4 regions of the Coralliovum pocilloporae genome follow, and region 1 is predicted to be linked to each of the others. Evidence: predicted binding sites of a transcription regulator. Region 1 holds the regulator's gene; each other region holds the start of a gene.

Region 1 (7,387 bases):
TCCTTCACTGACGGGATACTGAAGGATCAGCCCGGCACCCAGTGGATGTATGACGCACAGACAGGCACGTTGTTTACAGCCGATGCCTTTGGATATCTGTTTCCGGAAACAGCCGATGACGCCTTTGACGATGAGATGGAAGACGGCATTCCGACACAATGGTTCCGTCACTATCACGGCGCGGCTTTCCGGTTTCTTCCCATGGTTCAGGGGCAGGCCGCCAATGCGGACATCACCAGGGTCTTTGCCAGCAGGCAGGTCAATGTCATCGCACCGACCCATGGCAATGCGATCCGTGGGGACGTTCCAGGCCATGTTGCAAAGATACAGGACGCTATTTCGGAGTTGTGCCAATGACCTTGCCGACCACCATGAAAGTGTACGGAGACGGCGCAACCCGCGTCGGTGTGCGACAGATCACGCCTGAGATATACTGGATCTGCCATTGTGCGGGCGCAGATGCCGCCCGCCTCAATCGCGGTTTTGCCGAAGATTTCGCACGGATTGATCCGGCGTTCGACCCCAAAGCCAACGATATTATCTACAGCTCCTATCTGTTTATCGATCAGAAGACATTTCTGATTGATACACTTGGCCCGGCTCAGCACACTACAATTCTCTCAGCCCTTGAAGACCTGCTCCAGGGTCGCAGTCTGGATTATCTCTGGATCAGTCATACAGAGCTACCGCATGCGGCCAATACAGCCGCTATTCAACGGGCTTATCCTGATATGCAGGTTCTGACGGTCAGCGGGCATGACCACTACGACATCCACGGGCTCGGTGACGCGGTAAAACTCGATTATGGCGACAGGATTGAGCTTGGCGAGCATACGATAGAAATCATCAAGCCGCTGTTCGTCGATCATGCGCTGACCCAATGGATCTATGAGCACAAGACCGGATTTCTGTGTCCGGTGGACTGGGCTCTTAACGCCCACAATGAGCACCAGTGCTTCCGTTTCATGGACGAGATGGAGGATGTCGGCTATTCCGCCGAGCGATTTACCACCGATGTCTCAATAACAAACTGTGTGGTCTTTCCCTGGCTCCGGTGGGCAGATCCTGATGAGATCATCAGCGCGATAGACCGTTTCTTCGAGGCCTATGACATTCGGATTTTCGCGCCAAGCCATACGAATGTCATCCGGACGGATATGCCCCGTTACCTGGCAGCCCTGAAGGATGCCATGCGGAATGTGGTGACGGCTCACTACGACCTGAAATACTGAGCTGACGCGGCTCCCACTTTGGCGCAACGCGCTCACTACTTTGCTGAAGCGTGTTGTTATTCGCCAAACCGGTTCCCACTTTGGCGCAACGCGCTCTAGGGTCAGGATCCATTAATTTCGTTCATTCTGTTCATCAGGGAAATGTAGAATGGGCGCAAAGCAGGACGCAGGACAGGTGGACCCTATTCAAGATCTGGTTTGTGTCCAGGCTGCATTTCCCTGATGAACCCGTAGGGCGGGGTGATTTTACAGCCCGGCTTTGTTGAAGCTCTTCGAAAACCTGCCAGGTTTCCTTCAGACCTTCGCCGCGCCGAACAGAAAAATCTCCTCCGCAGGATGAATGAAATTAATGGGTCCTGACCCTAGTGAATTTTGTCGTCCAGCCCGTAACCAGCGCCGCGGACTGTGCGGATGGGGTCCTTGCTGCGGCCACGGTTGATCGCCTTGCGCAGGCGGCCTACGTGAACATCGACGGTGCGTTCATCCACATAGACATCGTGCCCCCAGACGCCATTCAGCAACTGCTCACGGTTGAAGACACGCCCCGGGCTCTGCATGAAGAACTCAAGCAGACGGAATTCGATAGGTCCGAGATGGATCTCGCGACCGTTGCGGTGCACCCTGTGGGTTTCCCGATCCAGTTCCAGATCACCGGCTTTCAGCAGGCTTGAGACAAGCTCCGGGCTGGCGCGGCGCAACAGCGCCTTTACGCGAGCCACGAGCTCGGGCACCGAGAAAGGCTTGACCATATAATCATCGGCGCCAGTGGTGAGGCCGCGAATACGATCTGTCTCTTCAGATCGTGCTGTCAGCATGATCACCGGCACCCGCTCGGTGTCCGGCATAGCACGAATGCGTCGGCACAGTTCGATACCTGACAGGCCGGGCAACATCCAGTCCAGGACGATCAGATCAGGGGTTGCCTCCTGCAATGACAGTTCTGCATCGTCTCCCGTCATAGCGGTGCTGACACTGTAGCCCTCCGCCTCAAGATTGTACCGCAGCAGAACACTGAGCGGCTCTTCATCTTCCACAACGAGTATGCGCGGTCCCATCCTGGTCTGTCCCCTTCAGCTATTCCGGCTGACTGATGTCTTCATGCGACAGCAAAGACGTCTCATCGGCTTTCTGACGCTCTTCCTCGAACTGCTCGCCTGTCTTCACATAGTAGACAGTCTCAGCGATATTGGTTGCATGGTCACCAATCCGCTCAATGTTCTTGGCGCAGAACAGAAGATGCGTGCACAATGTGATATTGCGCGGGTCTTCCATCATATAGGTGAGAAGCTGGCGGAAAAGAGACGTATAAAGCGCGTCGATTTCATCATCGCGCATCCGCACTTCTTCAGCCAGAGCCATGTTCTTGCCCGTATAGGCATCCAGCACCCGCTGCAGCTGCCCGAGAGCCAGCTCGGAAACGTTTTCAACGCCCAGAATAAACGCCTTGAAGTGATGGCCACCATCCATTGCCACAACACGTTTGGCGATATTCTTGGCCAGATCACCGACCCGCTCCAGATCACTTGAGGTTCGCATGGCTGCAATGATTTCACGCAGATCAGAGGCCATCGGCTGACGACGCGCGATCAGAATAATCGCCTGGTCCTCAATTTCGCGCTGCATATCATCCAGCCGCTTGTCCGACTCAATAACAGACTTGGCCAACGGAATATCGCCGCGGTTCAGCGCAGTAACAGCCTCAGCCACCTGCTTTTCAGCCAGACCGCCCATTTCTGCAATGCGGCCGGCAAGCCGCTGCAATTCTTCATCAAAAGACGATACAATATGATCTGTCATTGATCTGATCCCTGTCACGAGCACCATTTATCAGCCGGGCTGATCAGGTGCTCTGTATTCTGTGCAATCCGGCTTAGCCGAAACGGCCTGTGATGTAATCCTGCGTCCGTTTGTCCGCCGGGTTGGTGAAGATCTGGTCTGTCGCCCCTTCTTCAACCAGAACGCCCAGATGGAAGAAGGCTGTCCGTTGCGACACGCGCGCGGCCTGCTGCATGGAATGGGTCACGATCACGATCGTATAGTTCTCCCGCAGCTCATCCATCAGCTCTTCAACCTTGGCGGTTGCAATCGGATCAAGCGCCGAACATGGCTCATCCATCAGGATGACTTCCGGGCTCACGGCAATGGCGCGGGCGATACACAGGCGCTGCTGCTGACCACCGGAGAGACCTGTACCAGGCGCATCAAGCCGATCCTTGACTTCCTCATAGAGACCCGCCTTCTGCAGGCTGGTCACGACGATTTCCTCAAGCTCCGCCTTGTCCCGGGCGAGGCCATGAATGCGTGGCCCATAGGCCACATTCTCGAAAATGGACTTCGGAAACGGGTTAGGTTTCTGAAACACCATGCCAACACGGGCGCGCAACTCGACCACATCGATGGACGGGTCATAGATATCCAGACCATCAAGTGTGATATCACCCTGAACCCGAGCCACATCAATGGTGTCATTCATCCGGTTCAGGCAGCGCAGAAAGGTCGACTTGCCGCAGCCGGACGGGCCGATCAGGGCTGTCACCTGGCGCTCACGGATATCGAGATCAACGCCGAAAAGCGCCTGCTTTTCTCCATAGAAAACGTCAACGGACTTGCCGCGCATCTTGTAACTCGGGCTAGCCGATGCGGAAGCCATCGCGGTTTCTGACGCGGTCTGTTCCTGAAGTGACATTGCTTTTTCCTCTAAAGCAGCTGAGACCTGTGTCTACCAGCGCCGTTCAAATCTCTTGCGCAGCACAACGGCCAGCGCATTCATCAAAATCAAGAAGCCGAGCAGGATCATAATGGCTGCCGCCGTCTTCTGCTGGAACGCGATTTCCGGGAAATCCGCCCACATGAAGATCTGCACCGGCAGCACGGTCGCCGGGTCCAGTGGACCTGCCGGAATGTCGACGATAAAGGCGACCATGCCAATCATCAGCAGCGGTGCAGTTTCACCCAGGGCCTGGGCCATGCCGATAATGGTGCCGGTCAGGATCCCCGGCATTGCCAGAGGCAGAACATGGTGAAACACGGTCTGGATTCTCGAGGCCCCAATGCCCAGTGCAGCCTCACGGATGGAGGGCGGCACGGCCTTCAGAGCGGCCCGCGCCGCAATAATGATGGTCGGCAGGGTCATCAGAGCGAGAACCATACCACCGACAATCGGCGCGGAGCGCGGCAAGTGGAAAACATTCAGGAAGACGGCCAGACCCAGAAGACCGAAAACAATGGATGGTACCGCAGCCAGATTGTTGATGTTCACCTCAATCAGCTGGGTCCAGCGGTTCTTGGGCGCGAATTCCTCAAGATAGATGGCAGCAGCAACACCCAGCGGGAAAGCCAGCAGCAGGGTCACTACCATCGTCAGGAATGAGCCGACAATGGCACCCCAGATCCCTGCCAGTTCCGGCTCGCGGCTGGCTCCGGCCGAAAAGAATGTTGTGTTGAAGCCGTAGGAGACAAGATTCTGGCTTTTCAGATGATCGAGCCAGACGATTTCCTTATCAGACAGCTTGCGATTGCTTTCCGGCTTGACCAGACGTTCCATTGTCCAGTTAACGGCTGCAGCATCCTCATCCGATGACAGCGGAATGAGCACTTCACCCTTCACACCGGCAGCCGAGACCTGATTCAGGCGAACAACGCCATCATTGATGCGGATCAGGTAAGACGGCAGCGTTGTATCAAGCTCAAGACTTTCACTGACATCTGCAGCCTTCTGGTCGAGTTTGTCAGCTTCCGCCAGGTGGTTGGCAATACGGGCCTTGACCGCAGCCAGATCCTTGTCGGCCCGTTCGATACGGCCTTCAAGGGTCTCCCGTGTTTCCGCATCTGCATCTGCAAGGCGACGTCTGTAATCCGCCAGATCAGCCTCAAGCGCTTTCTCGGACAGTTGTGAGAGACGGGCTTTCTGACGCAAACCATTGGCGCGTCCCGCCAGATGGTCCTTCACTTCATCCAGAATGGCCGCAAAATCACTGCTGCTGGTGGACAGCAGTTCCGCATCCTTGCCATCCACCGTCGGAGACAGGGTTCCCTGAACAGCCACCATCTCGCGATCTGTAACAAGACCCTTGAAATAAAGATCCGCAAAATCCGACAGGGGGACGGAATAGGCATTCGGCCTGTCCATCAGGGACGGATCGGCGATGAGCGCATCACGCACTGACAAACCGGCCCCGCTTGAGATCAGGCCATTGCGCAAGCGTCGGTCTTTACGACCGATTTTGAACGGCAGCGCCTCAGCCATGGCCTGTTTCAGATAGAGTTCATAGTCACCACGACGGAGGACAGCCGGATCGCCCGTCCCTTCCGGGTCGACTTCACTCTTCGGCACATTCACGGTCAGGGACAGCGAATAGCTGGTAAAGGCCGGAATGCCCTGAAACACCACCGTTGACAGCAGCATGGCGAGGAACAGGACAGCGACCAGTACCGCACTCATGCCCAGCAAGCGAAACCGGCGCTCCCTTGCATATCGACGGGCCAGATGACGACGAGCGGCATCTGACTGGAAATTCGCGCCAGACGCATGGGTCGCAGGCGCAGCCTGATTTGCCATATCAGTCATATTGCTCTCTATATTTCTGGACCACACGAAGGGCGATTACGTTCAGCGCCAGCGTGACGCAGAAGAGGACAAGACCCAGCGCAAAGGCAGCCAGCGTCTTGGCACTGTCAAACTCCTGGTCACCGACCAGAAGGGTGACGATCTGCACAGTCACTGTGGTGACCGCCTCAAGCGGATTGATTGTCAGATTGGCTGCAAGACCTGCTGCCATCACCACAATCATGGTTTCACCGATGGCCCGGCTGACAGCCAGAAGCAGAGCCGAGACAATACCCGGCAGGGCAGCGGGCAGAACGACGCGCATGATGGTTTCGGACTTGGTTGCCCCCAGACCGGCAGAGCCATCTCGCAGCGACTGCGGAACCGCATTGATCACATCATCGGACAGCGAAGAAACAAACGGGATGATCATGATACCCATGACAACCCCGGCAGCGAGCGCGGATTCGGACGATACCGTCAGGCCGACACTCTCACCAAACCCCCGGAACATGGGCGCAACAGTCAGCGCTGCAAAGAAGCCGTACACCACTGTCGGGATACCGGCGAGAATCTCAAGCACCGGCTTGGCAATTGCACGCACCCGGTTGGTGGCATAGTCAGACAGGTAAATTGCCGCCAGAAGACCGACAGGCGCTGCAACCAGCATCGCAATCAGCGTAATCAAAAGAGTACCGACGAACAGCGGAATCATGCCGAATGTGCCGGAACCGCCAACCTGATCCGCACGGAGCGCGGTTTGCGGACTCCATTCGATACCAAACAGGAAGTCAAGCAGCGGAATTTTCTGGAAAAACCGCAGGGATTCAAAGATCAGCGACATCACAATGCCAATCGTCGTCAGAATGGCAATAGCTGAACAGGCGATCAGTGTGATGCGGATAACGCGCTCAACCGTATGCCGGGTGCGCGTATCGACCTGGATCTTGCGGTAGCTCAGAAAAAACCCGGCAGCGGCCAGAAGACCGGCGACAACCAGGATCAGGGTATCACTGACGGCGGAATAGGATCGATACAGCTCTGCCGCATCCTTCACCAGCTCCGGACGTCCAACGATACCGCCAAAGGCCAGAGCCCGGGCATCACGTGCGAAAGCCTGAACTTCCGGCGCGCTCATGCCCGCAGTTACGGCAGCACTTTCGGACAGAACATAGGATTCCAGAATGGACGGGGAAACGATCGCCCAGGCCAGCAAGGCAAACAGACAGGGCAGGAAGATTGACAGAGCCACATAGGCTCCGTGGTAGCCAGGCCGCGAATGAAGGTCCGAAACACTTCCGTTACACACCGCGTAAGCTCGGGCCTTGCCAGCACCAAACCCTACAGCGAACAGAACACAGAGTCCTGCAAGCACAATCCAGAAAACAGACATGACATCCCTGCCCCAGCAGACGGCCTTTTTTTGCAGGCCTTCGGGTCGACCTTTCGGCCGAAAATCAGAAAGGCCGGCCCCGTCAGAATGCGGGGCCGGTCCAGAAAGTCTTAAAGGCTCAGCGGAACCAGGCCATTGGCCTCTTCAGCGCCTTTTTTGCGATCAGCCGCCGGAAGCGGGATCAGACCCTTGTCGGTCAGGTAGCCTTCATCACCC
Region 2 (7,387 bases), 1.1 Mb from region 1:
TAGCCATACGAGACGAGATAAAGCGACGTGTTCTGGATCGTGAGTTACTACCGGGTGCAAAGCTCCCGAATGATCAGGAGCTTGCGGAGGAATTCCAATGCTCTCGAACCACCGTTCAGAGGGCCATGCTGGACCTCGCCCAAAGCGGCACGGTTGATCGTCGCCGCAAGGGTGGAACAACGGTCACGTTGCATCCGATCACGCGCACCACATTTGATATCCCGATCACGCGTCTGGAAATCGAAGCCGCCGGGAAAGATTACAGTTACTTCCTGGTCTCTCGGGACATTCGTGTTTCCCCGCCGCGCATTGCGTCTGCGTTCGGTCTTGCCGAGCCCACCGAGATGCTTCACGTTCAGGCGCTGCATATGGCCGACAAGCAACCTTATATTTTTGAGGACAGATGGATTGTCCATGCGACCACGCCGGAAGTTCTGGATGTTGACCTGAGCCGCGAAAGCGCCAATGAGTGGCTTATCCGGAATCGCCCCTACAGCGATTGTGAAGTTCGTTTCCTTGCCAAAAGAGCAACGCGTCAAGAAGCCGAGCTCTTGGCATCTGATGTGGAGGAGGCTTTGTTTGTTATTGAGCGAACCACCTGGATCAATGATGCTCCGATTACTATGGTCCGGGCAATTGCTAAACCTGGATATCAGCTGGTAGCGAGGGCGAGGTGATCCCGGTCTTGCGAGTGCGCAGGCACTGCAAACACCTTCAAGTGCTGGATAATCCGACTACAGCGTGCTTCTGAAAAGTTGATAGACTTTTCAGATAGAAGCTCGCGCAGAAACAAACTCTTAGAGCATCGCTGCCAATTCAAGTTAAAGGTCTGATACTTTAGGGTTTAAGCCCATAAACTCGGTCAGTTCTGCGGAGGGAGTTTTCTGTCTGGCGCGGCGGACATCTGCAGAAAGCCTTCAGATTCAAGCGTAGACTTCCCAACTCCACCAGAACGAGGCTCACAAACACAAAAAGCACGCATGACATGTCATGCGTGCCTAAAACTTTTGGAAGACTGAGACAGTCTTAGCGGCGGCGGCCTTTTGATGGCAGCAGGCCTTCACGCTGTGCGCGCTTGCGAGCAAGCTTACGGGCACGACGGACGGCTTCAGCGCTTTCGCGAGCTTTCTTTTCCGACGGCTTTTCGTAATGGTTACGCAGCTTCATTTCACGGAAGATGCCTTCACGCTGCATCTTCTTCTTAAGGGCTTTAAGAGCCTGATCGACATTATTGTCGCGAACGAGTACCTGCACGCGTTTTATCCTGTGTCTCTAGCGTTAGCTTCGAAATTTCGGGAATACCTAATGGTTCGCCGTAAAGGCGCTCCGAATTTTCATTGTGATTAGCACGTCGTAATGGCTTTGTCCACTGGTCTGCGCCAAGAAATGCACCCTCATCAGGCTTCGCCTGACCGGATGATGCGGGTCATATGGCCCATTTTCCGACCATCGCGGGGCTCTGCCTTGCCATAGAGGTGCAGGACTGTGTCCGGGTCGGCTGCAAAGGCCTGCCAGTTATTCGATTCGCTGCCAAGAATATTGGTCATCACCACATCGGCCAGTCGCTCAGTCTGGCCAAGAGGCCAGCCTGCTACAGCGCGAATATGCTGCTCGAACTGGTCAACAGGACAGACAGCCTCTGTCCAGTGGCCGGAATTGTGGACTCGTGGTGCGATTTCATTGACGACCAGTCGGTCACCATCTTCTTCGCGTACCAGAAAGAGCTCAACGGCGATGACGCCGATATAGCCGAGTTCATCCATCAGCGACTGGACGGCTGTGTTGGCCTTCTCGATCACATCCGGGCTGATATTGGCGGGAACATTGGTTTCACGCAGGATATGGTTCTCATGCCTGTTCTCGGCAATGTCATAGATCCGGCATTGTCCGTCCGGATTTCTGGCTGCGATAATCGAAACTTCGCGTTCGAAGGGAACAAACCCTTCCAGAATGGCCGGGCCGCCGCCAATGGCATCACGTGCGCCTGTGAGGTCATCCCGGGTGCGCAGGGTTGTCTGACCCTTGCCGTCATATCCAAAACGACGGGTTTTCAGAATGGCGGGCAGGCCAATCCGGTCCGCTGCCGACAGGAGATCTTCATCTGAAGCGATGTCGGCAAAGGGTGCGACCTCAATGCCAAGACTTGAAATGAATGTCTTTTCCGTGAGCCTGTCCTGGCACACGTCCAGTGCCTTGGTGCCGGGGCGGACCGGTACATATTGTGCAAGAAGTTCTGCCGTGGCGGACGGAACATTCTCGAACTCGTAGGTCACCACATCGACGGATTGGGCAAAGGTTATCAGGCTGGTCTCATCCTCATAGGCCGCGCAAGTATAGGCTTTGGCGACAGAGAAAGCGGGGCTGTTCTCATCGGGACAATAAACATGGACGTCAAGTCCGAGGCGTGCCGCTGCCAGCGCCATCATACGGCCAAGCTGACCACCGCCAAGCATGCCGATTGTTGAGCCGGGGGTGAGGGGAGCCGTGTCAGTCTTCATCGACGGGAACCTCAGCAATGGAATCGGTGTTGGTCTGGCGCCAGGCATCCAGACGGTCGGCAATGCCCTGATCAGAAAGGGCCAGAACGCTTGCTGCCAGAAGGGCCGCATTGGCTGCGCCCGCCTTTCCGATTGCGAGGGTTCCGACCGGGATGCCTGCGGGCATCTGGACAATGGAAAGGAGGCTGTCCTGACCGCTCAGGGCGCGCGACTGGACTGGTACACCGAAGACCGGAAGCGGGGTAAAGGCAGCCGTCATTCCCGGCAGATGAGCGGCACCACCGGCGCCGGCAATGATGACCTTGTGGCCATTGTCCCGGGCTGTCTTTGCGAAGTCCACGAGACGATCCGGTGTCCGGTGCGCGGAAACGATGCGGGCATCATAAGGAATCTGCAGACTGTCGAGAATGTCTGCGCCGTGTTTCATGGTTGGCCAGTCGGACTGGCTGCCCATAATGATGGCGACTGGCGCCCCTTTTGCCTCTGTCATCGGCTCAATCCCGGTTTGGCTGTGGTGCAGGCTGGAAAGGCGCGGATTATAGAGATGTTGAACGGGCAGGCAAGGGCTGTTTTCAGGCGATTATGTCGGGGATTATCTGGTCCTCGATCGCGACAATGCGATCTTTGAGAGCGAGCTTTTTCTTCTTCATGCGCTGCAGGGAGAGAGGATCAGAACGGCCTGTCTCGAAAAGTGCCAGAATAGCTGCATCCAGATCACTGTGTTCCTGACGCAGACGAGCCAGCTCGATGCGCAATTCGTGTTCTTCTTCTGATGTCATGGAATACCCGGCGTCTGATGTTCGAGAACGGCTGAATAGATTTGCCAACAGTATCACAAATTCAGGAAAGCGTCATCGCATCTACCTATGATTTTGGTCTCTCTTGTTAATTCATTCGGGTGTGGTCAACACTCTGTTTATTGTGTTGCGCTGCGTCATAAAATTTTCATGGAACATGTTCGACAGCGAGTCGTTTCCGTGCAACACTCATCAAGTTGTGCTCATACCGACCAAGAGGTATGGGCCACTGCGGCTGAAACGACAATGGAGGTTTGAATGTCCATGGATTCGCATCTGCAAGAACTGGAGCGTCGTCACCAGGCTTTGGAGCGTCAACTGGAAGAGGCCATGACTCACCCGAGTATGGATTCTCTCGAAGTGGCTTCTCTCAAGCGCAAGAAGCTTCAGCTTAAAGATGAGATCCGGCGCCTCTGCTCGGATGATACAGTGCATTAGATTGATTTGACTGACACAGTCATGATTGAAAACGCCACGCTGTCGATAGACGCGTGGCGTTTTTCATTGGCCGAACTCTGAATACTGGGCCCCGATGCTGGATCCTGCTATTTGCGGGCTTCTTCGCGCAGGACGAATTTCTGGATCTTACCTGTCGACGTTTTGGGTAGGTCTGTAAAGATGACATGACGCGGGCATTTATAGTGTGCCAGATGATCCCGGCACCAGCTGATGACCTCTTCAGTCGTCAGATTCGCCTCTGGAGAAGTTTCCACGAAAGCGCACGGGGTTTCTCCCCACTTGTCATCCGGTTTGGCGACAACAGCGGCGGCTGTAATCTGAGGGTGCTTGTACAGCACGTCTTCCACCTCGATGGATGAGATGTTCTCGCCGCCTGAAATGATGATATCCTTGGACCTGTCCTTGAGCTGGATGTAGCCGTCCGGATGCATGACCCCAAGGTCTCCGGAGTGAAACCATCCGCCCCGGAAGGCTTCCGTACTGGCCTCCGGGTTCTTCAGATAGCCTTTCATGACAATATTGCCCTGAAACATGACCTCACCCATGGTTTCGCCATCTGCCGGAACGGGTTCCATGGTTTCAGGGTTCATCACTGTGAGGCCATCAAGAGCCGGGTAACAGACACCCTGGCGCGCCATTTTGGTGGTGCGTTCCGCTGATGGCAGAGCATCCCAGCTGTCCTGCCACTCGTTGACAACTGCCGGTCCATAGGATTCGGTCAGGCCATAGACATGGGTCACATCAAATCCGGCGTCTGCCATACCGGCAAGCACGGCCTCAGGCGGAGGCGCTGCAGCGGTGACAAAAGCCACGCGATGATCCAGCGCCCGCTTGTCTCCGTCTGCAGCGTTCAGCAAGGTTGCCATCACAATCGGCGCACCACAAAGATGGGTGACCTTATGCTCTGCAAGTGCATTGAAGATTGCGTCTGCCCGGACCCAGCGCAGACAGACATGGGTCCCTGCAACAACAGACAGTGACCACGGGAAGCACCATCCGTTGCAATGAAACATCGGCAGGGTCCAGAGATAGACAGGATGCTGTTCCATCTTGGCGGCTATCACATTGGAATAGACCATCAGATGGGCGCCGCGATGGTGATAGACCACTCCCTTGGGATTGCCTGTGGTGCCGGATGTGTAATTGAGGCTTATTGCGTCCCATTCGTCCAGAGGCTGCAGCCAGTTGAAATCACTGTCGCCTTCGGCAATCAGATCCTCATATTCAAGCGATCCAAGCAGGTCTCCATCCTGCGGAAATTCGGGATCGTCATAATCGATCACCAGAGGGGTGACATTTGCCTTGGCGAGGGCGGCCTTGACGGTTGGAGCAAATTCCCTGTCCGTAATCAGGATCTTTGTTTCGGCGTGATCCAGCTGGAAAGCAATGATATCCGCATCCAGACGGGTGTTGATTGAATGCAGGACTCCGCCAGCCATAGGCACACCATAGTGAGCTTCCAGCATGGCTGGCGTATTGGAGAGAACAGCTGAGACCGTATCACCACGGCCGATGCCCCGGGCAGCAAGAGCAGATGCGAGCTGGCGGGCTCGCGCATAGAAATCGCCATAGGAGCGTTTTGTGGAGCCGTGGATAATGGCTGTCCGGTCAGGATAAATAGCCGCGGCGCGTTCAAGAAACGTGAGAGGGGTCAACGGCTGATAGTTCGCCGGGTTCCGTTCAAGATCCTGATCAAAGATATTGTTCATGGCGCCTCGCTCCCATTTGGTCTCTTCTGTCTGTAACCGGGCTGCCGGATCATGACAATTCTCCCTGAGACCTATTGGTCGATTTTCAGAGGAATCCTGTTGTGCCTGCATCCCAGATCAGTTTCAGGCCGATAAGAAACAACAGGCTATACGTGAGACTGTAGAATTTTTCCGGATTGATGACGTTTACGGCCCAGACGCCTATGAGTGTTGCAATCGGTGCAAGAGGCATCAGAACCAGTGAGGTAAGCAGATTATCCGCTGAAAATTGTCCGAGTGCGAAATAGGGGATCAGTTTGACTGAGTTGACCACAGCAAAGAAAATCACGGCCGTTCCTGCAAAGAGGCGCGGATCCATACGCAGAGGCAGGGTGTACATCTGATAGGGCGGGCCGCCTGCATGGCTGACAAAACTGGTGAAGCCTGCAATGGTTCCCCAGAGGATGCCCCAGGGCCTTGAATGGCGGGCAGGCGTCTTGCGCCGCTCAGCGGTCTGCAGCCAGTACCGCAAGGTGAAGGATACAGCAATAAGGCCGACGATCAGGCGGACCATGGCGTCTGACACCAGAGACGCCATGGCCCAGCCCGCAAGAATGCCGAGAAGTGCGGGCGGGATCAGATTGATAAGGGATTGCCGGTCGTAGATTTTCCGGTAGGACAGCAGGCCGACAATATCCATGACAATGAGGATCGGCAGCAGAATGGCTGCAGCCTGAACCGGCGGGATAACCAGCGTCATCATCGGGACGCCAAGCATGGCCAGTGCGCCGCCAAAACCACCCTTTGACAGGCCAACGAGAAGGATAGCGGGGAGTGCTATCGCGTAGAAATACGGATCTTCTATCATCAGAAATGGAGAACCTCGCCAAAGGGCCTAGTTTGCGAGCAGTGGTTTTACCCCAAAGTCTTATCTTATTTTGTGCTGCTTGGCGTTATGAGTCTGAACCCTAGTACTATAGGCTTGTCAGCCGGGTGCTTGAAGCCGGTGTATTCGATCAGGGAGGATAGTGATGGCATCGTCATATCAAGAGGTCTACGGAGCCTGGAAATCCGACCCCGAAGCATTCTGGGCCAAGGCTGCTGAGGAAATTGACTGGTTCAAGCCTTCTGACAAGATCTTTGATCCGGATCTGGATGTCTACGGTCGCTGGTTTGCGGGTGCTGAAACCAACACCTGTTACAATTGCCTTGATCGTCATGTGGAGCGCGGCCGTCCCGGTCAGCCAGCTCTGATCTATGACAGCCCGATCACCGGCAAGAAAGCAACCTACAGCTATGCGGAATTGCTGGATGAGGTAAAGCTGGCCGCAGCCATGATGCAGGATCTCGGCGTTGAGAAAGGCGACCGGGTTCTGGTCTATATGCCGATGATTCCCGAAGCTGTTGTTGCCATGCTGGCCTGCGCCCGTATTGGTGCGGTGCATTCTGTCGTGTTCGGCGGATTTGCCGCCAAGGAACTGGCGACCCGTATCAATGATGCAAAACCGAAGCTGGTATTCAGCGCGTCCTGTGGTATCGAGCCCGGGCGAATCGTTGCCTACAAGCCATTGCTTGATGAAGCAATCGAGTTAAGTGAGAGCAAGCCGTCAGGTTGTATCATCGTGCAGCGTGAGGAACATGGCGCGGAACTCATTGATGGTCGTGATCATGACTATGCGGCTCTCAAGGGTGACCTGAAAAATCAGGATCGGGATGTTCCCTGTGTCCCTGTCAGTGCGACTGACCCACTCTACATCCTTTACACATCCGGTACGACCGGTCAGCCCAAGGGTGTTGTTCGCGACAATGGCGGGCATATGGTTGCGCTGAAATGGACCATGAGCAATCTCTACGACATCCAGCCGGGTGAAGTCTTCTGGGCGGCTTCCGATGTGGGCTGGGTTGTCGGGCATTCCTATATTGTCTATGCGCCGTTGCTTCATGG
Region 3 (7,387 bases), 870 kb from region 1:
CAATTGATGCGATCTGAGACTCTGTATGCCATGGCTTCCTGAGCTGGAAACAGAGCAGAACCATGATCATCAGGCCGGAGAACAGCCGGGCAAGGCGATTGCTGTCCAGTGCCGCTGTGGAACTGTCTGATATAAAATGATCCAGAAACAGAACCAGAGTTCCGAAGACTGCATCATTCCGCTGCCATTCTGATGCAAAGACCTGCAGGCTTGAGCCTCCCAAAACCATTATTGCAACAAAGGCTACACTTATGGAGCCCGCAAGGCTGCAGGCGAGGAGGCGCTGCCGGATACTAAATTTCTGATATTGCAGAAGCAGCGGTACCAGCAAAATCGGCCAGAGTTTTACCCCGATGGCAAGGCTCAGGGATGCCGTGGCCTGCCAAAGGCGGTATCTTGAAAAGCAATAGAGCATTGCCGCCAGTCCAAGCATGACAAGGCCATCCATATGGAGACTGGCGTGGCCGTAGCGCAGCAGGATCGGGTTGAGCCAGTAGATCAGAACCAGCGATGTCGGCAGATCCTGCTGCTGCAGTGTTCTGAAAAGCAACCAGAGCGTAGCACCGTCAACAGCCAGCAGAACCAGTTTCCACCCGGCCAGAGACCACGGTGTCATGGCCTGGGAAAGACCAAAGAAGAGCTGTGTGATGATCGGGTAAATTGTCGGCAGGTCAGGGTAGGTCACCTGTGTCAGCCAATTTCGGGCGTCTTCAGATGTGATCAGCGCATGATGGTCTGGTCCTGCGGTGCCGGACAGGACATCGTCCGGTGAGAATCCATAGGGAGACAGGCCGTTTGCCACAGAAGCTCCATCCCAGAGATAACGGAAGAAGTCGGCCTCTGCGACCGGATCTGTGAAGAACAGGATCGCTCTGCAGAGGCATCCGGCAAGGATGGCTGTCCAGAACACCCTCGTTTTGATCTCTTCTCCGAGAAGTGCCATGCACATGACGAGATAAGCCAATCCGGCTGCAATGCCGATTGCGGGCAGAAGAAACAGTGCATTAAAGCCGAGCTGCTCAAACAATAGCTCGAGGCTGTGGGTGTGATAGAGAAGGATCGCATAGGCCGGAGCAGCCAGATAGCCAATCAGGCAGCCAATGAGGATTGCTGATCTGCCTGTTGAACGGTCTGGCAGGTCCGATCGTATTTTAGCTGCCGCGGCGACCGTCATAAAATCCACGCCCTGATGTTGATCCGGCCGGTTTGCGATCGTTCAGGCTCCAGTCATAGCGATAGGATGAGATGGTATCAGCCCGACTGAGTGTCTGGGCAAGATCAGGTTCGGCATAGCGCTTGAGATGGGCGATAACATCAGCACTGTCCTTGCCGAAATCTTCTTCAAACCAGGAATAGATTTTTGAGGCGATCAGGCGGCCGTTTGCTTCTGTGACAGCGCGGGGGTGATTGATGAAGGCCTGCGCAGCCCTGTCGAGCTGGTTTTCAAGCTTCCCTGCCACATAGGCTGAGGTGGCCAGGTTCGGGCAGCCGACCGACGCGCAATTGACGGCATAATGAATGCGCGGGTCACGCCAGAGAGGTCGGAGAATCCGGTGTTCGATATCGTCAAGGCTCAGGCTGTGTCCTTCAATCTTGAGCAGTTCCGCGCCCCATGGGCCATCGGAAAAGAAACCGGGCGAGATATCGATATCCTTGATGGATCGGACTGGGTGGTGATCGGCGATGACCTTGACCGTCAGCGCGTTATAGAGGTTGACCCAATAGGCGAATTGCTGGTCCCTGTTCAGTCTGGTGACCGTTACGCTCTGCATGTCTTCGAGATAGCTTGTAAGTTCCCGATGCCAGCGCGTTTTCAGGCGCGCATAATCGACGCGGTTGATGCCGTTCTTGTCGCGGAAAACCACCTGTTGCAGGATGGTATTCCATACCTTGTGATCGATCTGTGCCTGGGATGACTGGTCATGGGTTGCCCAATAGGTCCAGGCCTCTGCTTCTGGTGCTGCCGCCACCCGTGAGACGCCAGCGGATACACACAGAACCAGAACAGAAGTCCACAGGATACGAAGCATCATCATATTCACCCACGTTCTCCGAAAAATGACTGGCAGACTATCACCTTTTGAGGGCGATCTGACCAATCATAGGCTTGTGAAGTGAGGTTCGCCTGTCTAAGCGTAGGCATGGCAGGCTTGAGTCAGGGCCTGGGATCCGGATAAATTCAGGTCTGTCCGGGCTTCGATACCGGATTGCAAAGCCTGAGATCAATCTGTCAGGGACAGGGGTAGCCAAGTGCTGGCAACGGAACGTCGTTCGATTATTCTTGAGGAAGTCTCCCGTCAGCCTTCCGTCTCCATTCGTGATCTTACCGAGCGGCTGGGTGTCTCCAGAGAAACCGTTCGAAAGGATATTGTTTTCCTGTCGGAACAGGGGCGGCTGCAGCAGGTTCGCGGCGGTGCCGTGCCGGTTCTTGCGATGGAGCCGCCTATTGCGGACCGGACGGAAACCAACCCTGAAGGCAAGGCGGCAATTGCCGGCCTGGTGATGGACCGTATTCCTGATGGTGCCTCTGTTATCATCGACAGTGGTTCGACAACGCTTGCTTCGGCGAAGCGTCTGGCGGCGGAGCGGAAAGATCTGATGATCTACACCAATGACCTCAGGGTTGCCTGGGCGATTGGCCGGGCTGCTCGTGAAGTGGTTGTTCTGGGTGGACGGCTGGACCCTGAAGATCATGCGATTTACGGGATAGAGGCCATTGAGCACCTCAGTCGCTACAGGGCGGAGTTTGCCCTCATCGGTATTGGCGGCCTGTCCGAGAGCTGTCTGGCGACTGATTTCTCCCGTGAAACATCGGCGCTCCGTGAACAGATGATGCGGCAGGCAGAGCATGCGTTTGTTCTTGCAGACAGCAGCAAGTTTGGCGGCGTCAGCCGGATTCAGGTTTCACTGGCTGACAATGTCACAATCCTTAGTGATTGCGAGCCTGATTTTGCTTTGTCCGGCGTTCTGGAAGAGCACGGGATAGAGCTCATTACGGCGCGATAATTTGGCAAAAGAAAATATTTGCAAAATTTTGCAAAATCAACAAAACTAGCCTGATCATTCTCAGAACAGGGCTGATGTTGCGCCAATGTCTATGAAAAACCTCCCATCCTCCGCTGAATACGTCATTATTGGTGGAGGTATTGTTGGCTGCTCCGTTGCGTATCACCTTGCAAAACTTGGCAAGTCTGATGTGCTTCTGTTGGAGCAGGGTCAGCTGAGCTGTGGAACGACCTGGCATGCGGCCGGGCTTGTGGGGCAGCTGCGGTCTACCCCGGCCATGACCAACCTCATTCGCTATTCGACGCAGCTTTATTCAGACATTGAAGCGGAGACCGGTCTTGCGACCGGGTGGTCGCAATGCGGTTCGGTGACCGTTGCGCGGACCGATGACCGGATGACCATGTTGTTACGCACAGCGGCCTCTGCCAGAGCGCAGGGTGTCGAGGTGGATGTTATCACTCCTGAAGAGGCTCAGGCGAAGTGGCCGGTGATGCAGGTTTCAGATCTCAAGGGCGGTCTGTGGATGCCTGGCGACGGCAAGGCCAACCCTACGGATCTGACTCAGTCTCTTGCCAAGGGCGCACGTATGCGCGGTGTCACAGTGCTGGAAGGCATAGAAGTTACTGGTATTCTGACGGAAAAGGGCGCTGTTACTGGGGTAGAGACGGATTGGGGTAGTGTTTCTGCGCGGGTTGTCATTAATTGTGCCGGGCAATGGGCTCGCAAAATCGGGCTGATGTGCGGGGTTAATGTGCCGCTTCATTCTGCTGAGCACATGTATCTTGTTACCGAGCAGATTGAAGGTGTTGCGCCTGACCTTCCGGTTCTGCGGGACCCGGATGGCTACATCTATTTCAAGGAAGAGACCGGAGGTCTTGTCATGGGCGGGTTTGAGCCGGAGGCCAAGCCCTGGGGCATGAATGGAATTCCGGACAAGTTCTTTTTTCAACTGCTTGAAGATGACTGGGATCAGTTCGAGATTCTGATGGAGAATGCGCTGGTCAGGGTGCCTCAGATGGCAGAGAGCGGTGTGCGGAAATTCTACAACGGCCCCGAAAGCTTCACGCCAGACAACAATTATCTGCTTGGTGAAGCTCCTGAGTTGAAAAACTTCTTTGTTGGCGCAGGCTTTAACTCGATGGGAATTGCCAGTGCGGGCGGTGCCGGACGCGCACTTGCCGAGTGGATTGTCGAAGGTGCTCCAACAATGGATCTCTTTGCAGTGGATATCCGGCGTTTTGCTGATTTCAATAACAATCCCAACTGGCTTCATGACAGGGTGAAGGAGACGCTCGGACTTCACTACGCCATGCCGTGGCCCAATCGCGAACTCGACAGCGCCAGACCGTTCCGCCGTTCCGCACTGTATGACAGGTTGGCCGCAAAGGGTGCTGTCTTTGGATCAAAGATGGGATGGGAACGGGCAAACTATTTTGCACGCAATGATCAGGAAAAGGCGATTGACTACAGTTTCGACCGACAGAACTGGCATGATGCTGTGGCTGAGGAGCATAGAGCCGTTCGTGAAAGGGTTGCTGTGTTTGACCAGAGCTCATTTGCGAAGCTGCTGGTGCAAGGTCGCGATGCAGCCAGAGAGCTGAACCGGATCTGTTCTGCCAATGTTGATGTTGCGATCGGACAGACAGTCTATACCGGCCTCCTGAATGAGCGGGGCGGTTATGAGAGTGATTTGACGGTGCTGCGTCTGAAGCACGAGGAGTTTCTTCTTGTCACAGGTTCGGCGCAGGCTGTGCGTGATGCCGACTGGATCAGAAAGAATCTCGCCGAAGATGCACATGCCTTTCTGACCGATGTAACCACATCCTGGTCCGTGCTGTCTGTCATGGGGCCAAAAGCGCGTGATGTCTTGCAAAGCCTGACGAGGCAGAAGCTGTCAAACGATGCTTTTCCGTTTGGGACACATAAAAGCATCGACCTTGGATATGCCACGGTTCTGGCCAATCGGATGACCTATGTGGGTGAGCTCGGCTGGGAGCTTCTGGTGCCCGTGGAATTTACCATTGGCGTCTACGAGGATCTTATGTCTGCAGGTGCTGCATTCGGCATCCGTGATGCGGGATATTATGCTCTGGAGGGTCTGCGTATCGAAAAAGGATATCGCGCCTGGAGTCGTGAGCTGACGCCTGACATTACGCCGCTTCAGGCTGGCCTTGGTTTCGCTGTGGACTGGAACAAACCGGGTGGATTCATCGGCCATGATGCCCTTCTGGCTGCGAAGGAGGATCCTGCTCATCTCAATACCCGAGTTGTTCAGATGATTCTGGACTGTGGCGAGGCGCAGCTCTGGGGTGGTGAAGCCGTTTTGTGCAATGGTCAGGAAATGGGTGAGGTTCGATCTGCAAGTTATGGTCATACATTGGGTGCGTCGGTGGCTCTGTGCCACATTCATGCGGCGCAGCCGGTGACCGGAGACTTCCTGTCCCGTTCATCCTTTCTCATTGATATTGCAGGGAAAAAAATCTCGGCACAGGCTGTTCTGCGAACGCCGTATGACCCTGCTGGCACACGACCGAAAGCAGGGTAGAAAATTTTCTATTATAAGTTTGAATGAATATATCTGTACGAATGATAGTTTCTGTCATATAACTGCAACATAAGGATCATAAGAAAGAAGTCTCAAAACCCCTTGGAGGAAACATGAAAAAGACATGGATGGCGTCGCTGCTGGCTGGTGTGTTTGCTACCGGAACAGCTTTCGCGGAAACCGAGTTGACGGTTTATACAGCCGTTGAGGCGGAAGATCTGAGCCGTTATGCGGCTGCTTTCAACGAAAAGCATCCCGATATCAAGATCAATTGGGTTCGTGACTCTACAGGTATCATCACCGCCAAGCTTCTGGCCGAACGTGACAACCCGCAGGCCGATGTTGTCTGGGGTCTTGCTGCGACGTCTCTGCTGCTTCTGAAGTCAGAAGGCATGCTGGAAGCATACAAGCCGGCTGGTGTTGAGAAACTTGATCCAAAATTCGTTGATTCCGGTGACACGCCGACCTGGGTTGGCATGGATGCCTGGGTTGCTTCTGTCTGTTACAATACAGTTGAAGCAGGAAAGCTTGGCCTGACCCCGCCGAAATCATGGAAAGACCTGACTGACCCGCAGTACAAGGGTCATGTGATCATGCCGAACCCGAATTCTTCCGGAACCGGCTTCCTGGATGTGTCCAGCTGGCTGCAGATGTTCGGTGAAGAAGGTGGCTGGAACTATATGGATGGTCTCCATCAGAATATTGCCCGCTACACCCATTCCGGTTCCAAGCCTTGTAAACTGGCCGCAGCCGGTGAGATTCCTATCGGAATTTCCTTCGCGTTCCGTGGAGCCAAGTCCAAGGCAGCCGGTGCGCCGCTCGACATCATCGTTCCAAGTGAAGGTGTAGGCTGGGATATGGAAGCAACGGCTATCGTCGCCGGTACCGATGCTCCGGAAGCAGCCCAGAAGCTGGTTGACTTCTCCATCACCAAAGGTGCCATGGAAATGTACAACAAAGGCTACGCCGTTGTTGCCATGCCTGGCGTTGCCAAGCCGGTTGAGCATTTCCCGGAAGGTCTTCTTGATGCGATGATCAAGAACGACTTCGAATATGCCGCAAATAATCGTGCGGCCATTCTGAAAGAATGGGCCAAGCGTTATGACGGCAAATCCGAGCCGAAAAACTAAGTGACATTCTGTACAGGGGGCTGTTTACAGCCCCCTGATTCCGTTCTGGCCTTATCTTTCGCCAGACACAGGACATCTTTGCCCTTTTGAGGAGAAGGACCCCGCCCGTGACCGAGCATACTGCCAACGCTCCGCTTTATCTCAGCATTGACAATCTCTGGAAAGCCTTCGGGGACTTTCTTGCGCTCAAGGACATCTCGCTCGAGATCAATGAGCGGGAATTCGTCTGTTTCCTTGGCCCCTCAGGCTGCGGAAAAACAACGCTTCTCAGGGCAATTGCAGGCCTTGACCTGCAAACCAAGGGCACCGTCATGCAAGGCGGTCGGGATGTGTCCAATCTGCCGCCGTCCGAGCGTGATTTCGGCATCGTGTTCCAGTCCTACGCCCTTTTCCCTAATCTGACGATTGAGAAGAATATCGCGTTTGGTCTTGAGAATTCCGGGCGCAGCAGTTCTGAAATTGCCGTTCGGGTCGCCGAGCTGCTGGAGCTTGTGGGCCTGCCGGATCAGGGCAAGAAATATCCGGCACAATTGTCAGGCGGTCAGCAGCAGCGTATTGCGCTGGCGCGCGCTATTGCATCCAAGCCCGGACTGCTGCTGCTCGATGAGCCATTGTCGGCTCTTGATGCCAAGGTTCGTGTCCATCTGCGTCATGAGATCAAGGAGCTTCAGCGGAAACTGGGTGTTACCACAGTTATGGTGACCCA
Region 4 (7,387 bases), 1.3 Mb from region 1:
TCGGATCCACATAATAGACCCCGGCTAAACCGATGGTCAGAATGATAAACAGTTGGAACATTCGCACACCTGCCTTGCTTCTCTACGTCATCAGTTCAGGTTGCGCGAGCAAGGTTGCGTTCAATGGAATTCGTGCAACATGCTCACCGCTTTTGCTGAAGCGAGTTGTTTTCACCAAACCGGTTCCTACCTTGGTGCAGCACGCTTCAGTATAGCAAAATCATCGGGAAAATGCCGCTGAACATCGTTTCCGCGTAACCAATGACTTATCCATTTCATTCGAATTTTAGGGTCATTTTACTACCCGGCTTTGTTGGAGGTCCTTGAAAACCGGAAGGTTTCCTGCGGACCTTCGCCGTGCCGGACGAAAAAATGACTATCGCAGAATGGACGTCAGCAATGAGTTTTGACCCTAAGGAATCAGCCGTCGTCTGAAAGCCTGCGCATAATTGTGCTCACAGCCCTTGCCAGATCTTCTGCTGTCAGACCACAGCTGGCCTCATTGCCCGCTTCACCATGAAGCCAGACACCTGCACAGGCGGCTTCAAACACTGACAGTCCCTGAGCCGCAACGCCTGCGATTATCCCAGCCAGGACATCTCCAGACCCAGCGGTAGCCAACCAGCGCGGCGCATTGGTGTTGATGGCGGTGCGACCATCAGGAGCAGCAATAACGGTATCCGGTCCTTTCAGAACGATCACGGCTGAGGCGCGTTCCGCCGCTTCCCGCACGCAGTCAACCCGCCCTTTTGAGCCAAGGCGTAAAGCAAGGTCAGGAAAAAGACGGCGAAACTCTCCTTCGTGAGGCGTCATCACAACTGAGGCTTCGGATATATCCGAGAGCGTTAGCGCGGTTTCACAAGCCTCAAAAAGACAATCCGGCTCACGTTCAAAGCTGGTCAGTGCATCAGCATCCAGAATAACCGGTAGCCCGCTCATAAGACCCACGGCGACCCTGGCCCGGGTCTCTTCCCCAACCCCATTGGCAGGTCCGACAACGAGAGCCGTACACTTTCCGTCCGCAAGGGTTCTGCGAAGCTCGTCAGCTTCATCAACTTGCCTGATCATAACAGCAGTCAGATGTGCGGCATGGACCATGAGGGCATCCAGCGGACTTGCCACAGTGACCAGTCCGGCCCCGCTCCGCAATGCAGCTTCTGCGGCAAGGCGAGCGGCTCCTGTTCTGATCATCGGGCCGCTGGTGACCATCACATGGCCGCGTTTGTATTTGTGCGTATCATGCGTTGTCAGATTGGCAGGATTTGGGAAAACACCAGGTCTGTTCTCAGCAATGGAGGGGGCGACTGCACTTAGAACATCATCGCTGATGCCGATATCGGCGACGTCTATTTTCCCGCAATGCCCTCGCCCTGGAAACAGGCAATGACCGGGCTTCTTGCGATAGAACGTGACTGTAATATCGGCCTCAACCGCAATGCCCCGACAGAGCCCCGTGCCCCCGTCAATGCCACTGGGCAGGTCAACGGCAATGACTTTTGCGCCATGGTTTTGACGGGCGTTATTAATTGCCCCTATCAGATCCGCCAGAGGTCCTGTGACATCCCGGTCCAGCCCGGCCCCAAGCAAGGCATCAATCACAACACCATAAGCCTCAGGCGCTATCTGATCCGGTGTCAGCACATCGCCTGTCCAGGCTTTTGCGGCAAGTGCCGCATCCCCCTTAAGCTTTGCGGGCTCAACGCTTGTGCAAAGGGTAACAGACCAGCCTGTTTCCTTCAGCAGCCGGGCCACCACATAACCATCACCACCATTGTTGCCGCCGCCACAGCAAACCAGAACAGACCCGCCAGTCTGAGGACCGAGAGATTCAACGGTATCGGCAATGGCCTGTCCTGCCCGCTCCATCAGATCAATACCGGGGGTTCCAGCATCGATCGTCAGAGCGTCTGCCCTGTTCATCTCACCGGGTGTCAGCAGGATTGTCTCTGTTGAAAGAAAGGAAGAACGCATAAAGAAAGAACCTGCTACGCTGTACAAAGGCTTCCTCTCTATACCAAGTTCACATAGCAGTTGCACCTGCCTTGTGATGCACCTAACGGCGTGCTTTGCAGACCTACCGGCAATTCAGGTTAAAGGTCCGGTACTTTAAGGGTAAAAATGCCCCACTGTCTGTTTTTGCGGCACATGCCTATTTTTTAGGCATTTCGCATCTGACGACTTGATTTTACCGCGCTTATTGTGGCGATGCTTTCCGCGTTTTCTGCTGAACCGAACAGCCAGGTACACTTGGCACGCTTCGTGCTTTAAAGGTTGTCGAGATTCCCGAACCACCACGGTAGTCAATGCCAGATGGAGATTCTGACGCTATGAAAAAGATCGAAGCCATCATCAAGCCGTTCAAGCTTGACGAGGTCAAGGAAGCTCTTCAGGACATCGGGCTTCAGGGCATCACGGTGACTGAAGCAAAGGGCTTCGGCCGCCAGAAAGGCCACACCGAGCTGTATCGGGGGGCTGAATATGTGGTGGACTTCCTGCCTAAGGTGAAGGTGGAGATCGTTTTGCCTGCAGATCTGGTCGACCGCGCCGTGGAAGCAATCCGCAATGCGGCACAAACCGGCCGTATTGGCGATGGCAAGATCTTTATCTCATCCGTCGAAAACGCAATTCGTATCCGGACCGGCGAAAGCGGTCTGGACGCCGTCTAACCTCCCAAATCGGCAAGCCCTGCCGATCTGTTTGTTTCAACGTAACAAGTCTTAAAAGGACATCAGAGATGACCACAGCAAATGACGTGCTGAAGCAGCTCAAGGACAACGACATCAAATATCTTGACCTGCGCTTTACCGACCCGCGCGGCAAGATGCAGCATGTGACCATGCACACCAACTCCGTCAATGAAGATATGTTTGCTGATGGCGTTCTGTTTGACGGCTCTTCCATTGCTGGCTGGAAAGCCATCAACGAGTCCGACATGCTGCTGATGCTGGATCCGGAAACAGCCCACATGGATCCGTTCTTCGCACAGTCCACCATGGCTATCTTCTGCGACATTCTTGAGCCAAGCACTGGTGAAGGCTACAGCCGTGACCCGCGCATGACCGCAAAGAAAGCTGAAGCCTATCTGAAGTCAACCGGCATTGGTGACACAGCCTATTTCGGCCCGGAGCCGGAATTCTTCCTGTTTGATGATGTTCGCTTCTCCACCGAGCCGTATGACACGGGCTTTATGGTCAACCAGGATGAGCTGCCAATCAACACGAGTGCTGCTTATGAATCCGGCAACCTCGGCCACCGTCCTCGCATGAAGGGTGGTTACTTCCCGGTCCCGCCAGTTGACTCCGCTCAGGACATCCGTGGCGAAATGCTCAGCGTCATGGGCGACATGGGTGTTGGCATCGACAAGCATCACCACGAAGTTGCTGCAGCTCAGCACGAGCTGGCCATCATCTTCAACACCCTCACCCGCATGGCTGACCAGACACAGATCTACAAGTACGTCATTCATCAGGTCGCCAATGCTTACGGCAAAACGGCAACCTTCATGCCGAAGCCGGTCTTCGGTGACAACGGCTCTGGCATGCACGTTCACCAGTCTGTCTGGAAAGACGGCAACCCGGCCTTTGCTGGCAACCAGTATGCCGACCTGTCAGAAGACTGCCTCTACTACATCGGCGGCATTCTGAAGCACGCCAAAGCACTGAACGCATTCACCAACCCGTCTACCAACTCTTACAAGCGTCTGGTCCCAGGTTATGAAGCTCCGGTTCTGCTGGCTTACTCTGCAAGCAACCGCTCCGCATCCTGCCGTATCCCGTTCACCAGCTCGCCGAAAGCAAAGCGCATCGAAATCCGCTTCCCGGATCCGACCGCAAACCCGTATCTCTGTTTCTCTGCCATGCTGATGGCTGGCCTCGACGGCATCAAGAACAAGATTCACCCTGGCGATGCCATGGACAAGAACCTCTACGACCTGCCAGCAGAAGAACTGAAGGAAATCCCGACAGTTTGTGGCTCGCTGCGTGAGGCTCTGGAAGCTGTCAGCGAAGATCGTGACTTCCTGAAAGCCGGTGGTGTGTTCGATGATGATCAGATCGATGCCTATGTCGAGCTGAAGATGGAAGAAAACATCCGATACGAAATGACCCCGCATCCGGTCGAATACGACATGTACTACTCCGTCTAAAATTCTAGACACAGTACTATTGGAAGAAGGCGCCTTTAACCGGCGCCTTTTTTCTACCTTGACGAGAGTGCGCGTTATTTAGACACAGTCCATCGCAACATATTTGACGCATTCATTAGGCCAATCTTAACAAATTACCTTGTGTGCAGATTATTAACGTTTTCCGGCTAATCTCATTTAACCTGAATGGAATTAAGGGCTCAGGGATATGAGCGAACAGGCGGAACCAGATTTCAGCAAGCCGGGCCAGCATCATTGTGCGATGATCGGCAGGCGGATTGCGGAAGTTATCTTCGACGCTCTTGAGCGCGAAGCCAGGGCACGTACGGGCTCCCTCAGCCATTCAGAAATTCATGATTTTGCCAAGGCCTTCCTGAAAGCGGATGGTATTTTTTCGCCCATTTATGAGAACAGTTTCCGGACCTGCTCGGCGGCTACTCTGGCTCAGGCCGGTGATATGCCACTTCCGGATGGTCGTGTGGCTATCCCGGACTGTCCAAGTGACGCGGAAGGAATCTTCCTGAAACTGGTCCACTATTTCGTGTCCGATATTTACTCCGCAGTCTGCCCGGGCCAGTGGCCGCATGCAGATCAGGACTGGGTAAATGCCCTGTCTACGGTTCTTGCAGATTACATCAGAACCCGTATTGGTGCCGGGATCGTCAACAAGATTTCTGCCGCCTATGAGGACGTTCATATCGACAATGACACGGTCGACTATTGGGCCGCACGGGATATCAAGAACCTGATGACCGATGTATCCGGCCTTATGAAGCGGAACAACAAAAACAGCGAAGCAGCCCAGGCCCTGACCTTGCTTGTCAATGGAGAGGTTAAAAAACGCCCCGCCAATGACGAAAGACGTCTGCTGTTTGTCAAAGTCAAAGAGATGGATGATCTTTTTGACGCGTTCTACAAGGTCATGCGGGCACCACGCTGATCCCTTCCCCTCTCTCGGCTTCATCAAATTTGTAATCGCGCTTGGCTCAAGACCGGTTGTGCAGAGACCTGCCATGCAAGGATCGTATATTTTTTGAACACTTCCAGGTTGTCACAGAGCTGATACAATCCGTTTCTAAGACTAGGAATGGAATTGGGAGAACTTTTCGTACAACTTAAAATAAACAGAGGCCTGGTTATGACACATCGTGATACCCATGAATTGTCTTTTGACGATTTTGATGATCAACGCTTCCCACGCGCGGAAGAAACAGATTTTGATGCCGTTGTGGACGCCCGCATGTCTCGTCGCGGTTTTCTGTCCGGCGCCATTGCTTTTGGCGCGACGGCCTTTGTCATGGGCAGCACGGCCCTGACACCCACAAGCGCACGCGCTGCCAGCAGGCTGGGCTTTGACGCTGTAGCCGCCAACACACTGGATACCGTTACAGTACCGAACGGTTATCGATGGCAGATTGTTGCCAAATGGGGTGACGGCCTCTGGTCAGACAGTGTTCCATTTGATGAAGAAACACGTGGCACAGGCGCCAGCCAGGAACGCGCTTTTGGTGACAATAATGACGGCATGGCCGTTTTTGCTGATGGTGATCGCACGATCCTTGCTGTGAACAACGAATACACCAATCGCCCGATCATTTATGGCAATCGTGAAACCGGTTTGCCCGAAACAGATGATGACGTCCGCAAGGGCAAGGCTGCACATGGTGTTACAGTGTGCGAGATCGCCGAACAGGATGGCCAGTGGTCAATCGTCAGAGATTCCCGCTACAATCGCCGTATCACACCGGACACTCCCATGATCCTCACAGGACCGGCGGCCGGACATGATCTGATGAAAACCACAGCAGACAACTCCGGCACGAGTTCACTCGGTACCTGGAACAACTGCGGCAACGGCCGGACGCCATGGGGCACCTATCTGGCCTGTGAGGAGAACTTCAACGGTTACTTCTCTTCCAGTGATCCGGAACACAAGCCATCTGCAGAAATGACCCGTTACGGCATCAGCAACGAAGACTGGGGCTATGCCTGGGCGAAGACAGACGAGCGTTTCGATATCTCAAAACACCCGAACGAGTGTCATCGCGCCGGTTATGTGGTTGAGATCGATCCTCTTGATCCGACAAGCACGCCAAAGAAACGGACCGGCCTCGGTCGTTTCAAGCATGAAAATGCCGAAGTTGTTGTGGATGGAAGCGGTCACATTGTTGTCTATATGGGCGATGATGAGCGCGGCGAATTCCTCTACAAATTCGTTTCTTCAGGCAAATATGCAGAAGGTGGCGACAATTCAGACCTTCTCGAAGATGGCACCCTGCACGTTGCCAGGTTCAATGAGGATGGAACTGGTGAATGGCTGGAGCTGAACCCGGAGACAACCGATTTCGCCACTCAGGCTGAAGTATGCATCTATGCCCGTGTGGCCGGTTCCAAAGTTGGCGCAACCACCATGGATCGCCCGGAGTGGGTCTCGGCTAATCCTCTGCGCAATGAAGTCTATTGCTGCCTGACAAACAACAAGAACCGCGGCAAGAAACCAAATGCAGGCGGTGACGAGACCCCTGCTGGTGGCCCGAACCCGCGCGAAGGCAACAATTACGGCCAAATAGTCCGCTGGAAACCGAAAGATGGCGATCATACGGGCAAAGACTTTACCTGGGATCTGTTCGTTCTTGCAGGGAATCCAAGCGTTCATCAGGATGACTATGCCGGGTCAGAGAACATCAATGTGGACAATATGTTCAACTCGCCGGATGGTCTCGCCATCGACAATAACGGCCTGATCTGGATCCAGACTGACGGCAAATATTCCAATGAGGGCGATTTCGCTGGCATGGGCAACAACCAGATGCTGGTTGGAGATCCCGCAAGCGGTGAGATCCGACGTTTCCTGGTTGGCCCGAAAGAATGTGAAGTGACAGGCATCACCTGGAGCCCGGACCGGAAGACCCTGTTTGTCGGCATTCAGCATCCAGGCGAAAAAGGCGACAGCCACTTCCCGGATGGTGGCAGCCGTGCGCCGAAATCCTGTGTCATTGCAATCAACCGCGATGACGGTGGCATTATCGGTTAAACCCGACACCATGAAGTAAGAAAACGGCGGAGCAGCAATGCCCCGCCGTTTTTGTTTGTGTTTCGTGCAGCGTCGGTTGATCATTCCTCTTAGGGTCCAACCAAAGAGGATAAGGAATATGCCAAAGAAAGCCTACTGGATCGCACATGTGACAGTAACCGATCCAGAGCCTTACAAGCTCTATGCTGATGGAGCATCAAAAGCGTTCG

The links. The regulator PhoB, encoded in region 1, activates phosphate uptake and scavenging genes when phosphate is short. The targets are predictions, from matches to a motif close to TGTCATNNANCTGTCAT.
Region 2: RA157_RS04040 (YdcH family protein) is a predicted target of PhoB. The motif match lies at 3,431-3,447, and genes of this name have one in related genera.
Region 3: RA157_RS04925 (putative 2-aminoethylphosphonate ABC transporter substrate-binding protein) is a predicted target of PhoB. The motif match lies at 5,604-5,620, and genes of this name have one in related genera.
Region 4: RA157_RS14785 (PhoX family protein) is a predicted target of PhoB. The motif match lies at 5,194-5,210, and genes of this name have one in related genera.

The regions. Positions count from the first base shown of each region.
Region 1 covers NZ_CP132542.1:1,931,068-1,938,454, reverse strand. Annotated here, with positions in the region: gene RA157_RS09010 (oxygen-binding di-iron domain-containing protein) at 1-357, shown strand, start outside; gene RA157_RS09005 (MBL fold metallo-hydrolase) at 354-1,232, shown strand; gene phoB (phosphate regulon transcriptional regulator PhoB) at 1,595-2,287, opposite strand; gene phoU (phosphate signaling complex protein PhoU) at 2,307-3,029, opposite strand; gene pstB (phosphate ABC transporter ATP-binding protein PstB) at 3,103-3,882, opposite strand; gene pstA (phosphate ABC transporter permease PstA) at 3,952-5,799, opposite strand; gene pstC (phosphate ABC transporter permease subunit PstC) at 5,792-7,171, opposite strand; gene RA157_RS08970 (substrate-binding domain-containing protein) at 7,282-7,387, opposite strand, start outside.
Region 2 covers NZ_CP132542.1:851,048-858,434, reverse strand. Annotated here, with positions in the region: gene hutC (histidine utilization transcriptional repressor HutC) at 1-677, shown strand, start outside; gene rpsU (30S ribosomal protein S21) at 1,027-1,254, opposite strand; gene RA157_RS04055 (5-(carboxyamino)imidazole ribonucleotide synthase) at 1,398-2,498, opposite strand; gene purE (5-(carboxyamino)imidazole ribonucleotide mutase) at 2,488-2,988, opposite strand; gene RA157_RS04045 (YdcH family protein) at 3,071-3,277, opposite strand; gene RA157_RS04040 (YdcH family protein) at 3,554-3,733, shown strand; gene RA157_RS04035 (acyl-CoA synthetase) at 3,841-5,463, opposite strand; gene RA157_RS04030 (sulfite exporter TauE/SafE family protein) at 5,549-6,310, opposite strand; gene RA157_RS04025 (propionyl-CoA synthetase) at 6,474-7,387, shown strand, end outside.
Region 3 covers NZ_CP132542.1:1,060,028-1,067,414, reverse strand. Annotated here, with positions in the region: gene RA157_RS04945 (MptA/MptB family glycosyltransferase) at 1-1,174, opposite strand, end outside; gene RA157_RS04940 (DUF547 domain-containing protein) at 1,152-2,036, opposite strand; gene RA157_RS04935 (DeoR/GlpR family DNA-binding transcription regulator) at 2,251-3,006, shown strand; gene RA157_RS04930 (GcvT family protein) at 3,092-5,551, shown strand; gene RA157_RS04925 (putative 2-aminoethylphosphonate ABC transporter substrate-binding protein) at 5,665-6,681, shown strand; gene RA157_RS04920 (putative 2-aminoethylphosphonate ABC transporter ATP-binding protein) at 6,789-7,387, shown strand, end outside.
Region 4 covers NZ_CP132542.1:3,266,971-3,274,357, reverse strand. Annotated here, with positions in the region: gene RA157_RS14810 (hypothetical protein) at 1-61, opposite strand, end outside; gene RA157_RS14805 (NAD(P)H-hydrate dehydratase) at 421-1,971, opposite strand; gene RA157_RS14800 (P-II family nitrogen regulator) at 2,328-2,666, shown strand; gene glnA (type I glutamate--ammonia ligase) at 2,735-4,144, shown strand; gene RA157_RS14790 (hypothetical protein) at 4,353-5,084, shown strand; gene RA157_RS14785 (PhoX family protein) at 5,283-7,178, shown strand; gene RA157_RS14780 (DUF1330 domain-containing protein) at 7,297-7,387, shown strand, end outside.